Regions from separate parts of the Citrobacter sp. MNAZ 1397 genome, predicted to be linked through region 1. Evidence: riboswitches for the same ligand, from Rfam matches in the RefSeq annotation. Region 1 holds a riboswitch; the other holds the start of a gene.
The links. A riboswitch is a leader RNA that binds a small molecule or an ion and turns the genes downstream of it on or off. The one in region 1 is predicted to bind cobalamin.

Region 1 (8,739 bases):
TATTTCACCTGCTGCTTAGCGCGGCGATACAGAACTTTATCCGTTTGGTCATCACGTGGGTCAACATACTGAAGCGTCAGATGATGGTCCACCGGGCCAGTACTGAGGTTGCTGGTCCACTCCAGCCCTTTAATGGTGGCGGACTTGACGTTGAAATACTGATTATTCCTGTAGTCGATGAGGTTTTGAATTTCATAATGGTACGCCGACAGACGCCAGTCCAGCGGCCCCGTCAAACCCTCAATACCCGCTTCCCACTGTTTAGACTCTTCCGGTTTCAGATTCGGGTTGGAAGCAATACCAAAGCGCTCTGCGCCAAACTGCTGCCCAAGCGATGGCGCAAGGAACCCGGTGCCGTAAGAAAGCGTCACTCGGTAATCATCGACGAATTCCCACCCCGCCGCTGTCTGCCAGGTACCATGCCAACCGAACTGTTCGTCGTGATCTTCACGCCCGGACGCTTCCAGGGTTACCTTGTCAATTTGCTGCTGGCCGGTCAGATAGAGCCCGGTGGTGTCGCGCTTGTAGATATCCGTACTGGAAGTGCCGCTGGATTGCAGTTTCTCTTGTTTCCAGTCAACCCCTCCGCTTACCGCGCCATGCCCCACCTCGACGTTGTTACCCCACTGGATGTAACGCTGTTCCATATTGTCCAGGCTTGCACTCGCTGCATAGCGGCCATCCTGCGCATTGTAATTATAATTTTTAAGGTGCTGATAATTGGCAATCAACTGAGAGGAGTAGATGCCGGAATGATAATTGAGGCCGGTGTCCCATGATTGGGTGTAATTCTGGCTTTCATCGCCACCGCCTGCGTAACCATCGCTGCCCTGGTCGTAATCAGTATTTGAACTGTAGCCATAGCCGCGGAAGAATCCTGAGACGCTATCGTTAAATTTATGCTGAACGCCGCCCCAGAACAGTTTATTGCGATAACCGTCGCGATCGCTGTCATCCGCGTAGGTTGAATCCGGCTGTACGTTAAAACCCTTGGTCGTCTGATACGCACCAGCAGCGGTGACCATCGTATCGCCAAAGCGTTGATTTATCGCGCCGTCATAGTTCTGGTAACTGTTGCTCCCCATCCCTGCGTTAATCTGCGCACGTTCATCGTCACTCATCGTAATGATGTTAACCACGCCGCCGATGGCACCGGATCCATAAACCGCAGAACGTGGGCCACGGATGTATTCAATACGCTGTACCAGCGAGACCGGGATCTGACCAATATCGATTGCATTGCCAATACCGGCACGGGCCATCGGTACGCCGTCAATCAGCACCAGCACATGACGCGCTTCGGTACCGCGAACAAAGAGAGAAGAACTCTGCCCTATTCCACCGTACTGGGCGATGTCCACGCCCGGCAGGCGACGCATCACATCGTTAAGGTCTTTCGACTGCCAGCGTTGAATATCTTCACGCGTCACCACATCGGTGGGTGCCAGTACGGTGTTCACCGGTTGTTGAAAACGGTTTGCTGTTACCACCAGAGTGTCCGGGGAGCCATCCTGCGCCCAGCCGGAAAAAGCCGTGACGGAGAGCGCCGTCAGCAGCGAAGTTTTTTTAATCATTGTGAGAGCATCCACAAAATAATAAGGATGCCGCAGGCGTCATCAATAGCTCGCGATGATGGCACCATATGCGACGTAATACCGGCAGGTCTTCGGGCTAGGAGGTACAACAAGATGATGACTTCCCACATATATATGCAGTGTCTGCTTTCGCTATCATCCCACACATCCTTACCGCTGCGCGTCAGCTCCAGATTTACACTGGATTCCCTTTTAACTCACAGGACCGGAACAAGGATGCTACATTCAGAAACATATAGATGTCCAGACTGCTATGCCGGGAAGTGAAAAAACATCCGGGACTGGACATCCCCTGAGCAATCCCTACAATCCCCGCGTTATTCTTAATCATTCAGGAAGCACAATGACACCCGAACACCTGCCGACAGAACAGTACGAAGCCCAGTTGGCTGAAAAAGTCGTACGTCTGCAAGCCATGATGACGCCTTTTTCCGCGCCCGTTCCGGAGGTGTTCCGCTCACCGGTCAGCCATTACCGCATGCGCGCGGAGTTTCGCATCTGGCACGACGGCGACGATATTTACCACATTATTTTTGATCAACAGACGAAAAGCCGTATCCGTGTCGATAGCTTCCCGGCGGCAAGCGAGCTGATCAATCAGTTAATGAAAGCGCTGATGGACGGACTGCGCGGCAATAAAGTGCTGCGTCACAAGTTATTCCAGATTGATTATCTGACCACCATGAGCAATCAGGCCGTTGTCTCCCTGCTGTATCACAAGAAACTGGATGATGAATGGCGTGAAGAGGCTACGCGTCTGCGTGATGCCTTACGTGCAAAAAACCTGAACGTGCACCTGATCGGGCGCGCCACTAAAACCAAAATCGAACTGGATCAGGATTATATCGACGAACGTCTGCCGATCGCCGGGAAAGAGATGATTTATCGCCAGGTGGAAAACAGCTTCACGCAACCCAACGCGGCGATGAATATTCAAATGCTGGAATGGGCGCTGGGCGCGACAAAAGATTCAACAGGCGACCTGCTGGAACTCTACTGCGGCAACGGCAATTTCTCACTGGCGCTTGCACGTAATTTTGACCGCGTTCTGGCCACGGAAATCGCCAAACCTTCAGTTGCGGCTGCACAATATAATATCGCGGCGAATCATATTGGTAACGTGCAAATCATTCGTATGTCGGCAGAAGAGTTTACCCAGGCCATGAACGGTGTGCGTCAATTCAACCGCTTGCAGGGTATCGATTTGAAAGGTTATCAGTGCGAGACGATTTTTGTCGATCCGCCGCGTAGCGGGCTGGATGCGGAAACGGAAAAAATGGTGCAGGCCTATCCGCGCATTCTTTATATCTCCTGTAACCCGGAGACGCTGTGTAAGAACCTGGAAACCCTAAGCCAGACACACCGCGTTGAACGCCTTGCGCTGTTCGATCAATTCCCTTACACGCACCATATGGAATGCGGCGTATTGCTCACTGCGAAGTAAAAGCAAAGCGCATTAGCTCATGGGCCGATGCGCTTCATTTATTTGGTTTACAGTTCCGACTTACGGTTACGTATGCGATAACCAATCCAGAAAACCAGGATCACTGACAATACCGCCGGCAGGAAATTAGAGCCAATAGCCGGGTATTCCGCCCGTACCACGGTGCTGTAAAGTAACACGCCCAGAATAAAACAGGCCGCTGCCAGGCCCGGCAACCCGACTGGCATAGTTCGGTTTTGATAACGCTGATGCAGACAGTACACCGTTAGCACCAGTGAAATGATCGGGAAGACGGAAAAAGGCACGATCGAGCTAAAAATCGCTGCAAATGCGCCGTTAATCGATAAGCCAGCGATCAGCGCCAGCAACAAGGTACCTCTATCCTGGACAGATTGTTTCATTACTTATCCTTCACTCGTCGGTTTGATGCGCCATTTTTTCTTGTTCACGGCGATACCAGTAATACGCACCTTTGGAGATCATCCTCAGTTGCAATACCAGCCGCTCTTCTAATTGCCTGCGTTGCTCAACGCCGATATCCAGTGCCTCGGCACCCGCGCTGAAAACAATAGTTACCATTGCCTCGGCCTGCGCTTCGGTGAACGCACGCGGCATATGGTTTTCGAGTTCGAGATAATCGGCAAGTTCCGCAATAAAGTGCTGGATTTCACGTGCTACCGCAGCGCGGAATGCCGCTGAGGTGCCGGAACGTTCACGTAGTAGCAGACGAAATGCGTTCGGATTGTTGCCGATGAATTCCATAAAGGTCGAAACGGACGTTCGAATAACGCTGCCGCCTTTTGCGATACGCTGACGTGCCTGACGCATCAATTGACGCAGCATTAAGCCGCTCTCATCGACCATGGTCAGGCCGAGCTCATCCACATCGCGGAAATGGCGATAAAAGGACGTCGGGGCAATGCCCGCTTCACGCGCAACTTCGCGCAAACTCAGGCTGGCAAAACTGCGCTCAGCGCTAAGCTGGCTAAATGCCGCCTCCACCAGCGAACGCCGGGTTTTTTCTTTTTGTTGCGCTCTAACGCCCATCACGATGCTTGAATCCCTCCGCAGACCTGCTGGCACTATACCAGAGAATAAAACTAATCGGATTGTACTGGATTGTGAATGATTGTTTACGAGCTCTTTCTGCTTTACTGCATGAAAAAAGCACAACGATAATTGGGTTATCCCGCTAACGATGTTACTATTATGTTGTTTTTATGTATAAGAACAGGTAAGCCCTCCCATGCCACATTCCTACGATTACGACGCAATAGTTATAGGCTCCGGTCCCGGCGGCGAAGGCGCTGCTATGGGGCTGGTTAAACAAGGTGCCCGGATAGCTGTCATTGAGCGCTATCACAACGTGGGCGGAGGATGTACCCACTGGGGAACCATCCCCTCGAAAGCCCTTCGCCACGCGGTCAGCCGTATTATCGAATTTAACCAAAACCCTTTATATAGCGACCACACCCGCCTTCTTCGTTCTTCTTTCGCCGATATTCTCAATCATGCAGATAGCGTGATTAACCAACAAACGCAGATGCGGCAAGGCTTTTATGAGCGTAATCGCTGCGAGATCTTGCAAGGTAACGCCCATTTTGTTGACCCACACACAGTTTCGCTGGAGTGCCCGGATGGCTCAGTAGAAACCCTCACCGCCGAAAAGTTCGTGATAGCCTGTGGTTCGCGCCCCTATCGCCCGGCCGATGTGGACTTCTCTCATCCACGCATTTATGACAGCGACTCGATTCTGAATATGCACCACGAACCTCGTCACGTGATCATCTACGGTGCGGGGGTGATCGGCTGCGAATACGCGTCGATCTTCCGGGGAATGAATGTCAAAGTCGATCTGATCAACACCCGCGATCGCCTGCTGGCTTTTCTGGATCAGGAAATGTCGGACTCCCTTTCCTATCACTTCTGGAACAGTGGCGTCGTTATTCGCCATAACGAAGAATATGAACAGATTGAGGGAATGGATGATGGTGTGATTATGCACCTGAAATCTGGCAAGAAAGTGAAAGCAGACTGCCTGCTCTACGCCAACGGACGTACCGGTAACACTGACAGCCTGCAGCTGGAAAATATTGGTCTGGATGCTGATGGCCGTGGTCAGTTGAAAGTCAACAGTATGTACCAGACAGCGTTGCCGCATATTTATGCCGTGGGCGATGTCATTGGTTACCCAAGCCTTGCTTCGGCGGCGTATGATCAGGGGCGTATTGCCGCACAGGCGATGGTGAAAGGTGAAGCGACAGCCCATCTGGTGGAAGACATTCCAACCGGCATTTACACCATTCCGGAAATTAGCTCTGTGGGCAAAACCGAGCAGCAATTGACGGCAATGAAAGTACCTTACGAGGTGGGCCGGGCTCAGTTTAAGCATCTGGCGCGCGCGCAGATTGTGGGTATGAACGTTGGCACGCTGAAAATCCTGTTCCATCGCGAAACCAAAGAGATTTTAGGGATTCACTGCTTTGGGGAACGCGCGGCCGAAATCATTCACATCGGCCAGGCGATTATGGAGCAGAAAGGTGGCGGTAACACGATAGAATACTTTGTTAACACCACCTTTAACTACCCGACCATGGCGGAAGCCTATCGGGTAGCCGCGCTAAATGGCCTAAACCGCCTGTTTTAACGCACTGTCGAAATGGCCATCCATCGCACCACGGATGGCCTCTGCCAGCTGCTCATAGCGGCTACGCAGCGGTGAGCCAGGACGATAAACCAGCCCAATCGTACGACGCGGTTCCGGTTTAATGCATGGCAGATATACCACGCCATCACGCACACGTTCACGCGGTACTGCCAGTGCAGGCAGCAACGTGATACCGCTGCCCGCAGCGACCATATTACGCAGTGTCTCCAGACTGGTCGCCCGGAAGTGAGTGTCTTCATCGGCACCCGCTTCAAAGCAGAAGCCCATCGCCTGATCGCGCAGGCAGTGTCCATCTTCCAGCATGAGCAGCTTTTCACCCGCCAGATCGGACATCGGGACGCGGTCGCGATTCGCCCAGGGGTGGTCCTGATAAATCGCCAGCATCATGGGTTCGTCGAACAGCGGCACCTCAATAAAGGCTTCACTCTCTTTTACCAACGCCAGGATTGCACAATCGAGCTTGCCGCTGTCCAGTTGCGCCAGAAGCTGATGGGTCTGCGCCTCATGCAGATACATTTCCAGTTTCGGGAATGTCTGGTGCAGCATAGGGATAATATGCGGAAGCAGATAGGGTCCAACGGTAGGGATTAAGCCAATATGCAGTGGGCCGGACATCGTCTCCCCCTGCTGGCTTGCCATCTCCTTGAGCACTTTGACCTCACGCAGCACGGTGCGTGCCTGATCAACCAGCAGCAAACCGGCCTGAGTGAACAAGACTTTGCGGCTGGTACGCTCCAGCAGCATAACGCCAAGCTCGTCTTCCAGTTTACGAATTTGCCCGCTCAATGTTGGCTGGCTGACATGGCAGGAATCCGCTGCACGGCGAAAATGGCGGTGTTCAGCTAACGCCACCAGATATTCAAGATCACGAATATTCATTATTCATCCTCCGTCGCCACGATAGTTCATGGCGATAGATAGAATAGCAACGAACGATTATCCCTATCAAGCATTCTGTTCAATAATTAACTCAAGAAACGAAGCGGGACATATTACCCTTGATGCCACTGCCAGTTCTCTCTGAACAACTAAAGCCAACGTGAACATTTGCGGACCCCCGTGGTCCGCTTTTTTTTGCGCAGGATAAAAAACAAAAGGCAGCCAGCGCTGCCTTTGTCAGGATTGGCTCTCTCGCCCTGAGAGAGGGAACTCAGAGAGGCTTATACCAGGCGATTTTTCGCATCCGCAATGGCCTGAGCGACCTGTTTCGGCGACACGCCGCCTTTTGCTGCGCGTTTATCCAGGCAAGATTGCAGCGACAAAATCGGATACACATCATCGGCAATCACCGCATTGAACTTCTGCAAATCCGCCAGCGCCAGATCTTCGAGTGGTTTGCCCTGGCGGATAGCTTCCACCACGGCCTCACCAACAATATGGTGCGCTTCACGGAATGGCACGCCTTTGGCCACCAGGTAATCCGCCAGCTCTGTCGCGTTAGCATAGCCCTGTTGCGCAGCTTCCTGACAACGCGGGCGTTTTACCTGAATGCCATCCAGCACCAGTGCCGCCATGTGCAGGCAGTCAAGCCAGGTATCGAGCGCATCGAACAGCCCTTCTTTGTCTTCCTGCATATCTTTGTTGTACGCCAACGGCAGACCTTTCAGGGTCATCATCATGCCGGTCAGCGCGCCCTGCACGCGGCCACACTTGCCGCGGATTAGCTCCAGCGCATCCGGGTTTTTCTTTTGCGGCATCAGAGAAGAGCCGGAGGTAACGCGATCGGACAGTTCAACGAACCCGGCTTCACCGGTATTGAAGAAAATCAGGTCTTCGGCGAAACGGGAGAGATGAACCATACCGATAGAGGCGTCAGAGAGCAGCTCCAGCACATGGTCACGATCAGATACGGTGTCCAGGCTGTTACGGGTTGCGGATGCAAAACCCAGCCAGCCGGCCAGCTGTTCGCGATCAATTTCATAAGCAGTGCCCGCCAGTGCGCCGCAACCCAGCGGGCTCACGTCCAGGCGCTTGAGCGTATCCTGCAGGCGGCTTTCATCACGCGCCAGCATTTCTACATAGGCCAGGCACCAGTGGGCAAAAGTTACCGGCTGCGCACGTTGCAGGTGGGTGTAACCCGGCATCACTGCATCCTGGTTATTTTCCGCGGTTTCAACCAGCGCACTCTGCAACTGACGGTTTGCCGTCAGCAGCTCAGCCACCGTGTCTTTGCACCATAGTTTGAGGTCAGTCGCGACCTGATCGTTACGGCTACGCCCGGTGTGCAGTTTTTTACCCAACTGACCGACTTTATCGATCAGTTTACCTTCCACCCAGCTATGAATGTCTTCGGCATCGCTTTCGAGGATCTGCTGCGGATTCGCACGCACTTCTTCAAGCAGGATCTTCAGCGCCTCTTCCAGTTGTCGTTGCTCATCGTTGGTTAATACACCCACGGTGACCAACGCTTTGGACCAGGCCACAGAGCCAACGATATCCTGCTCCGCCAGGCGATAGTCAAAGCGCAAAGAGTCATTGAACTGTTTGAACCGTTGATCTGCTGCCTGAGTAAAACGCCCGCCCCAAAGTGCCATAACATGCTTCCTTAAATTCGTTTAATGTTGCCTGTCTTTCACCCCCTCCGCTCAGGAGAGGGCCAGAGAAAATTTTAAGCCAGAATACGTGTGCCGATCGGTGTGCCGTTAAACAGCGCCGGTAACTGATCCGCATGCCGCCAGGAGGCGATATCCACCGGCCGATTCAGCGTACGCGCCGCATCAAGCGCCGCATTCACCTTCACAATCATGCCATCGGTGATGATGCCCTGCGCGATTAACTGCTCGGCTTTCGCCGCCGTCATCTCGGCAATACGCTGGCCTTTACCATCCAGAATACCGCTCACATCGGAGAGCAAAATCAGGTCTGCGCCCAGTGTTGCCGCCAGCGCCGTCGCCGCCTGGTCTGCATTGACGTTCATCAGTTCGCCTTCGTCGGTCACACCGATAGAGCTAATCACCGGCAGGAAACCACCGTCCAGCAGCGCGTTAATCAGTTTAGGCGAGCCTGGCTGGGCCAGACCCACATGACCAAGC
Region 2 (8,739 bases), on a different contig from region 1:
TGCGGAGGGGCAGCCTGCTACCGCTATTTGATTGGCAAAAACCTCCCTTGCAATGCCTGTAAGCTGGAAGAGAGCAAAAGTTGACGTCTTCTCGAAATAGTATCCTGAAATTACTGTCCGACAATTGTTTATTTCGTGATCTGCTTTCATGAACGCGCTAAATCGTCTCCCAGGGATGGGAGACTTTTGTTATCTTGAATTCAGCCTATGGTCATTCGACGTTATTGGTTGCCTTTTAATATGAATGATTTGTAAACAAAATAGGTTTGTTTATAACAATAAATTAAAATTAACTGAGAGGTTTTATCATGATTTCTGCGAGTGCACTAAACTCCGAACTCATTAATAAAATCGCCCAGGATTTTGCACAAGCCACCGGTTTGGCCGTTGTTGTCGTTAATATCCACGGCGAAGAAATTTCCGAGCTTTTCAACTTCACCCCATTTTGCCAACTGATGCGTCAGAATCCGCAGCACAGCGCACGGTGTCGTATGAGCGATCGTTGTGGCGGCTTCGAAGCTTCTAAATCCAACCAACCCTGCATCTACCGTTGTCACGCCGGGCTTACCGACTTTTCTATTCCGCTGGTCATTGCCGGCCATCTGGTCGGGTTTGTGCTGTGCGGGCAGGTACGCTTGCGGGAAGGCGATAGTGTTGAACTCATTAATATTCTTAATATTGACGACCGCTGGCAGGCGGATCAGAAGCTGATGGATGAGTTTCTGAATGTCCCGGAGATGGACTACTCGCGGGTCATTGCGTCAGCGGATTTGCTTAAGCTGATTGTCGAAAATTGTCTTAAAAAACAACTCAACTTCGTTGTCATCAAAGATCAACAACAGGCGCAGGAAGCGGGACGAACGAGCCGAAATCAGGGGCCGCATGACAGTAAGATGAAGAAGGCGCTGCGTTATATTGATGCCCATCTCTCGGACGAGTTGCGTCTGGAGGATGTAGCAGCGCATGTTTATCTCAGCCCTTACTATTTCAGTAAGCTGTTCAAAAAATATCAGGGTATTGGTTTTAATGCGTGGGTAAATCGCCAGCGGATGGCGAGCGCAAAAGAAATGTTGTGTCACAGCGACTGGAGTATTGCCAGTATTGCGCGCAATTTAGGTTTTTCTCAAACGAGTTATTTTTGCAAAGTTTTTCGCCAGACATATCAGGTAACACCGCAGGTTTTTCGTCTGCAAAATAATGCAAACTATGACGGCGATTAAATTTCCGATAACAATATTTTGTTATTCATAACGGCAATAAAATTGCCTGAAAGGCAGTCTGAATAAGACATTGGGGAAAGGGTTGGACAATAAATTGTTATAGCGCAACAAATTATTGCCCATGCAGGGATAAACTGAACCAGTTTTTATTTTCCTGATGCGATAGATTGCAGTCAGGAGCAAAATCACTTTTTCAGCAATATGCTGTCGTAGTGATACGAACAATGAAGCCAACAGGTTTGCCGCAAATTATCGCGGCTGGGAAGGGGGTGAGAATCCCCCGCAGCCCCCGCTGCTGTGATGCTGACGACCCCGTAATCACCACTGATCGCAAGATTGGGAAGGACGGGCGAGGACGACGCTAAGCCAGAAGACCGGCCTGATGGTTACTCTCAACAACTTCGGTGGGAAGTCGGTTGCTCAGACGCGTACAGTCATAGACTGGGACTACGCATAGCCTGGCACAGCCTTTCCACCCTGAACGGGACTTTAAGGTATGTCTGACGGGCGTCGCGCCTTTATCCTTGCCGGTACCGGAAGTGGCTGTGGTAAAACCACCGTCACGCTTGGCCTGCTGAGCGTTTTGCAGCAGCGCGGTATGCGGGTGCAGCCATTTAAAGTCGGCCCGGACTACCTCGATACCGCCTGGCATACTGCCGTCACGGGTGTGGAATCCCGCAATCTTGACAGCTTTATGCTGCCCGCCCCTACGCTCAATGCGTTGTTTAACCAGCAAATGCAAGCCGCTGATATAGCCGTGATTGAAGGCGTTATGGGACTGTACGATGGTTATGGTACTGACCCCAATTATTGCAGCAGCGCCGCACTGGCAAAACAGCTTGGTGTCCCGGTCATCCTGCTGGTTGACGGGAAAGCGGTGTCGACCTCTATCGCCGCCACGGTGATGGGCTTTCAACATTTCGACCCGGCGCTCAACATTGCGGGCGTAATTGTTAATCGCGTCAACAGCGACAGCCATTTTCAGTTACTCAAACATGCTATCGAACACTATTGCGATATTCCCGCGTTGGGCTATGTTCCTGTCACGCCCGGCGTGGCATTGCCGGAGCGCCATCTGGGGCTAGTCGCCGCCCGCGAATCGGTCATCGATTCCCGGCCGTGGCGTGAATTTGCCGAACGCATCGCGCAAACGCTGGATATCGATAAGCTGCTTTCCCTGATCTCGCTCCCTTCGTTACCGGAGGGGCAATGGCCCGCTTTACCGGCGTGTGACGAAGGGGAGGGGATAACGCTCGCACTGGCCGATGACGAGGCCTTCAACTTTTATTACCCCGATAACATCCAGCTGCTATGCAATGCGGGTGTGAAGATTGTGCGCTTTAGCCCACTGCATGACGCTGAGCTGCCCGAATGCCAGATGCTCTGGCTCGGTGGCGGCTATCCGGAACTCCACGCCCGCGCGCTTTCTGCTAATACCTCCATGCTCGACGCCATACGTTCTGCGCATCGGCGTGGCGTGGCGATATACGCAGAGTGCGGCGGACTGATGTATCTCGGCTCTACGCTGCGCGATATTGAGGGCGATATTCATTCAATGGTGGGGGCGATACCCGGCCACAGCGAGATGGGAAAGCGTCTGACCCGCTTTGGCTATTGCGAAGCCACTGCCCGCCAGCCGACGCTGCTTGCCGATGCAGGGGAAACCCTGCGCGGCCATGAGTTCCACTACTCCGATTTTACCCCTGAGCAAGACGCGGTAATGCAGTGCCAGAAAACCCGCGATGGCAAGATTTTGTCCGAGTGGCAGGGCGGCTGGCAGGTGGGCAGCACCTACGCCAGCTATTTGCACATCCATTTTGCCCAACGTCCGGCCATGCTGAGCCGCTGGATTGCCGCCGCAAGGAGCACGTTATGACGATCCTTGCCTGGTGTGCCGCCTGGCTTTTTGACCGCTGGCTGGGTGACCCTCCGCACTGGCCACATCCGGTCCGCTGGATTGGCGCGCTGATCACCCTGACCCAGCGGGCCGTTCGCCGGGTCTGTCATTCCGATACCGCGCTGCGTGTCGGCGGTGGTGTGATGTGGCTGGTAGTCGTGGGGGCGACCTGGGGCGTGGCATACGGCGTGTTGATCCTTGCAGAATCCATTCATCCGTGGCTTGGCTGGTGTGTGGAGGTGTGGATGATCTACACCCTGCTGGCGGCGCGTTGCCTGGCAGATGCGGCACGGGAAGTGGAACACGCCTTACGCCACGGCTCGCTGGATGAAAGCCGGGAGAAACTCTCCTGGATTGTCGGGCGCGACACCTCGCAGTTACAGCCGCCGCAGATCACCCGCGCGGTGGTGGAAACCGTGGCAGAAAACACCGTGGATGGCGTGATTGCTCCGTTATTCTTTTTACTATTGGGTGGCGCGCCGCTGGCGATGGCCTACAAAGCGGTCAATACCCTCGATTCGATGGTCGGCTACAAACATGAAAAATATCGTGCCATTGGCATGGTGAGCGCGCGCATGGATGACGTGGCCAATTTTCTTCCGGCTCGCCTGAGTTGGTTATTGCTGAGCATTGCCGCCTGGATTTGCCGCCTGAACCCGGCACGCGCATTTCGCATCGGCTGGCGCGATCGTCGCAATCACAGCAGTCCCAACTGCGCCTGGCCGGAAGCTACCGTGGCAGGGGCGCTGGGCGTGCGGCTTGGCGGCCCCAATGACTACTTCGGCCAGCGCGTCGAAAAACCCTGGATTGGCGATGAGACCCGCGCCATCACCGTTGATGATATTTCGCAAACCATCCGCCTGATGTGGGTGGCCTCTACCCTGGCGCTGGCCGTGTTTGCGCTGATGCACGTTACGCTGGCAGGAGCAGCAATCTGATGAAAACAATGGATTATTTACAGCAACCTCAGGCCATTGAAGACAAAAGTTTTGTCATTATCGGCGACATCATTCGCGAAAGCCGGCCTGACTACCGTTTTGCCAGCCCTCTGCATGAAGCCATCATCAAACGTGTGATTCACACCACCGCCGATTTCGACTGGCTGGATATCCTCTGGTTCTCCCCGGACGCACTGGAAAGCCTCGGCAATGCAATACGCTGCGGCTGCACGCTTTACACTGACACTACGATGGCCCTTTCCGGGATCAACAAAACCCTGCTGGCAAAATTTGGCGGGGAGGTGAAGTGCTATATCAGCGACCCGCGCGTGGTGCGCAAAGCGAAAGCTGAGGGGATCACCCGCTCAATGGCGGCAGTGGACCTGGCGCTCAGCGAAGCGGGCGAGAAAGTCTTCGTCTTTGGTAACGCCCCCACCGCGCTGTTCCGCTTGCTGGAGCAAAACATCCAGGTACGAGGGGTAGTTGGCGTCCCGGTCGGCTTTGTCGGTGCGGCGGAATCGAAAGAGGCGCTGGTAGAAAGCGGGTTGCCGGGGATAGCCGCACTCGGGCGTAAAGGCGGCAGCAATGTGGCGGCGGCTATCATTAACGCCTTTTTGTATTCCATGCGGGAGGCGTAATGAGCGAAGAGACGTTCGACGCCCCGGTGTGGCATAACGGCAAGGCGTTACGCAAAGGCTATACCACCGGGTCCTGCGCGACAGCGGCGGCGAAGGTTGCGGCGCTGATGGTCCTGCGCCAGCACATCATTCATCAGGTGTCGATTGTCACGCCCTCTGGCGTCACGTTGCGTCTTAACGTTGAATCCCCGCATATTGAAGGTCAGCAAGGGATAGCCGCTATCCGCAAAGACGGTGGCGATGATGTGGATGCCACCCACGGCATGCTGATTTTTGCGCGTGTCACCCTGAACGACAGCGGCGAGATTGTGCTGTCTGGGGGGGAAGGTGTAGGCACGGTGACCCGCAAAGGCATTGGCCTGCCGGTCGGCAGTGCTGCCATTAACCGCACGCCGCGCCAGACTATAGAAGCGGCAGTACGCGAAGTGATTGGCCCTTCGCGCGGCGCGGAGGTGGAAATCTTCGCCCCTGAAGGGGAAGCGCGGGCGCAAAAAACCTACAACAGCAGGCTGGGCATTCTGGGCGGGATCTCAATTATCGGCACCACGGGTATCGTCACGCCGATGTCCGAAGAGAGCTGGAAACGCTCCCTTTCCCTGGAGCTGGAAATCAAACGCGAAGCGGGGCTGGAGCGGGTGGTACTGGTGCCTGGCAACCACGGCGAGCGTTTTGTCCGCGAGCAAATGGGTCTTGCCAGCGACATCGTGGTCACCATGAGCAACTTTGTGGGCTACATGATTGAAGAGGCTGTCCGCCTGGGCTATCGGCAAATTGTGCTGATTGGTCACCCCGGCAAGCTGGTGAAAATCGCCGCCGGGATCTTCCACACTCACAGCCATATCGCCGATGCGCGTATGGAAACGCTGGTGGCGCATTTAGCATTGCTCGGCGCGCCTCATGAATTGCTGCTTAACGTCAGCGAGTGCGATACCACCGAAGCAGCAATGGAGCACATCGACGCAGCGGGGTTCGGCCATCTGTATAACCATCTGGCGCTGCGTATCTGTCAGCGCGTCATGCAGAACCTGCGCTTTACCAAAAATCCTCCCCAGTGCGATGCCATCATGTTCTCCTTTGATAACCAAATCCTCGGCGCGAATCGCCCATTCCGGGAGATTGTGGAGGATTTGCAATGCTAACCGTTGCAGGCATGGGACCTGCCTCTCTGACTTTAATGACCCCGATGGCGCTGGAGGCCGTCGCGCAGGCCGATATCCTGGTGGGCGGGAAGCGCCATCTGGAGCAGTTCCCTGGCTTTACGGGTGAACGCCGCGCGCTTGATGCCGACATCCCCGGATTAATACGCTGGATTGCACAGCGGATGCATCAGCGCGTAGTAGTGCTGGCCTCCGGCGATCCGCTCTTTTACGGCATTGGCAAACGTCTGGTGGCGGAGTTTGGCATTGAACAGGTGCGCATTATTCCGGGCATCAGCGCCGTGCAGTACCTGTGTGCAAAGACCGGCATCGACATGAATGATATCTGGCTGACCAGCTCCCACGGGCGCGATGTCGATTTTGACGCTCTGGTCCGCTCGCCAAAAACCGCGATGGTGACCGATGCCCGCTGTGGGCCCCGGGAAATTGCCGCTGCCCTGGTAGCGCGCGGTGCCGGGGAGCGCTGGCTGGTGATTGGTGAAAACCTGGCGATGAACAACGAGCGCATTCACGGGCTGCTCGCCCGTGACGTCCATGCGCAGTATGAGATGAATGTTGTGGTGATCCTCAATGAAAGATGAACTGTTCTTACGCGGTGAAAGCGTCCCGATGACCAAAGAAGTGGTCCGCGCACTGGCGCTCTCGCGCCTGAACTTATCCGGCGCACGCCATTTTATTGATATTGGCGCAGGCACGGGCAGTGTCTCCATTGAGGCTGCCGTCTGCCACCCGCAGTTGCAGGTAACAGCCATTGAGCGCAACCCGGCGGCGCTGGGGCTGCTGGAAGAGAACTGCCAGCACTTTGGCTGTCGCAATATCACCATCATCCCGGGCGTGGCGCCGTTATTTGTCGAGCAGCCCGCCGATGCGGTTTTTATGGGCGGCAGCGGTGGCAACCTTACTCAACTGATTGACTGGTCTTTGGCCCAATTGATCCCCGGTGGCCGTCTGGTGATGACTTTTATTCTGCAGGAGAACCTCAGCAGCGCGCTGAGCCACCTTGCCACCCGCCAGGTCGCCGCGCTGGACTGCCAGCAGATTCAGGTTTCGCTTCTTCATGCGCTGGGCAGCGGCCACTACTTCAAACCGAATAACCCTGTTTTTGTGATTTCCTGCGAGAAGGAAGAGTCTCATGGCTGAACAATTTGATGCGCAAACCGTCTGGTTTGTCGGGGCAGGCCCCGGTGACCGGGAACTGATCACCCTGAAAGGATACCGCCTGTTGCAGCAGGCTCAGGTCGTTATTTACGCGGGTTCCCTCATTAATACCGAACTGCTGGAATATTGCCCACCGGGCGCTGAGTGCCACGACAGCGCCGAACTGCACCTGGAGCAGATAATCGACCTGATGGAAGCCGGTGTGAAGGCGGGCAAAGTGGTGGTACGCCTGCAAACGGGTGATGTCTCTCTTTACGGCTCCGTGCGTGAACAAGGGGAAGTGCTGACCGAACGCGGCATCCAGTGGAAGGTTGTTCCCGGCGTGAGTGCCTTCCTCGGGGCGGCGGCAGAACTGGGCGTGGAATACACCGTGCCGGAAGTCTCGCAGAGCCTGATCATCACCCGCCTGGAAGGGCGTACCCCGGTTCCGCCGCTGGAACAGCTGGAATCCTTTGCCAGCCATCAGACCTCAATGGCGATTTATCTCTCCGTACAGCGCATTAACCGGGTGGCAGAGCGCCTGATCGAAGGCGGCTATCCGGCAACCACGCCGGTGGCAGTGATTTATAAAGCCACCTGGCCAGAAAGCCAGACGGTGCGCGGAACCCTCGCGGATATTGCTGACAAAGTTCGCGATGCCGGTATTCGGAAAACCGCATTGATCCTCGTGGGTCCATTCCTTGGCGAGGAGTACCACTACTCACGTCTTTATGCTGCGGATTTTAGCCATGAATACCGTAAAGCCTGAATCTGTCGCGCTGTTCTGCCTGACGCCCGGCGGTGTTGCCCTGGCGAACCGGCTGAAACTGGCGTTGCCCATGACCTGCTACACCAGTGAGAAATTGCTGGAAGAGGGGTTTGTGCCGTTCGATGGCGGCTTTGCCCAGTCGCTGCGCGATGCCTTCACCCAGCACTCCGCGCTGGTGTTCATCGGTGCGACCGGGATTGCCGTGCGCGTGCTGGCCCCACTGGTGAATGACAAATTCAGCGACCCGGCGGTGATCGTTATCGATGAGCGTGGACAGCACGTCATCAGTCTGCTTTCCGGCCATTTTGGCGGGGCAAATGCGCTGGCGCGTTACCTGGCGGGCATCCTTGGCGCGGACCCGGTGATCACCACGGCAACGGATGTCAACGAACTGGCGGCGCTCGATACGCTGGCCTGTCAGCTGGATGCGCGCATGGAGGATCTGCGCGGAGCGGTAAAGACAATCAACCACGGGCTGGTCAGCGGGGAGCGCATCGGCCTGTGGTGTGAAGAAGCATTGCGCGGTGAAGTCGAACGCTGCGACACGCGCGGGTTTATTCCGGTCACTTCGCTCGACGATATGCCTGAGTTGACGGCGCTGATTTGCGTGACCGTGCAGTCTTCACTGCCCGAACTTAGGGTGCCGGTCTACAAGCTGGTTCCCCGCCGTGTGGTGGCAGGTATTGGCTGTCGTCGCGATACCCCGTTTGCGGTGGTGTCAGGACTGCTTAAGCAACAGTTGCAGGCGCATGCTTTCGACCCGCTGGCACTGCGCGCGATAGGCAGTATTACCCTGAAAGAGCATGAAAAAGCGCTCACTTTGCTGGCGGAAAGCCTGCATGTGCCGTTTGAAATTTTTACCGCTGATGCTCTGCGTCAGCATGAACATCGTTTCCCGGCCTCAGATTTTGTGCGTCAGACCACTGGCGTGGGAAGCGTATCCGGACCCGCAGCCTGGTTGATGAGTGGTGGGCAACTGGTTG

Region 2: another riboswitch for cobalamin. It lies ahead of L2097_RS02800 (cobyrinic acid a,c-diamide synthase CobB); the one in region 1 lies ahead of btuB (TonB-dependent vitamin B12 receptor BtuB).

What each region holds. Positions count from the first base shown of each region.
Region 1 covers NZ_JAKIVH010000006.1:1,478-10,216, forward strand. The annotation lists gene btuB (TonB-dependent vitamin B12 receptor BtuB) at 1-1,574, opposite strand, end outside; cobalamin riboswitch at 1,641-1,820, opposite strand; gene trmA (tRNA (uridine(54)-C5)-methyltransferase TrmA) at 1,939-3,039, shown strand; gene L2097_RS22370 (YijD family membrane protein) at 3,087-3,440, opposite strand; gene fabR (HTH-type transcriptional repressor FabR) at 3,451-4,089, opposite strand; gene sthA (Si-specific NAD(P)(+) transhydrogenase) at 4,286-5,686, shown strand; gene oxyR (DNA-binding transcriptional regulator OxyR) at 5,669-6,586, opposite strand; gene argH (argininosuccinate lyase) at 6,868-8,241, opposite strand; gene argB (acetylglutamate kinase) at 8,316-8,739, opposite strand, start outside.
Region 2 covers NZ_JAKIVH010000001.1:650,873-659,611, forward strand. The annotation lists gene pduF (propanediol diffusion facilitator PduF) at 1-84, shown strand, start outside; gene pocR (transcriptional regulator PocR) at 309-1,220, shown strand; cobalamin riboswitch at 1,439-1,617, shown strand; gene L2097_RS02800 (cobyrinic acid a,c-diamide synthase CobB) at 1,717-3,096, shown strand; gene cbiB (adenosylcobinamide-phosphate synthase CbiB) at 3,093-4,055, shown strand; gene L2097_RS02810 (cobalt-precorrin-8 methylmutase) at 4,064-4,693, shown strand; gene cbiD (cobalt-precorrin-5B (C(1))-methyltransferase CbiD) at 4,693-5,832, shown strand; gene cbiE (precorrin-6y C5,15-methyltransferase (decarboxylating) subunit CbiE) at 5,826-6,431, shown strand; gene L2097_RS02825 (decarboxylating cobalt-precorrin-6B (C(15))-methyltransferase) at 6,421-6,990, shown strand; gene L2097_RS02830 (cobalt-precorrin-4 methyltransferase) at 6,983-7,756, shown strand; gene cbiG (cobalt-precorrin 5A hydrolase) at 7,737-8,739, shown strand, end outside.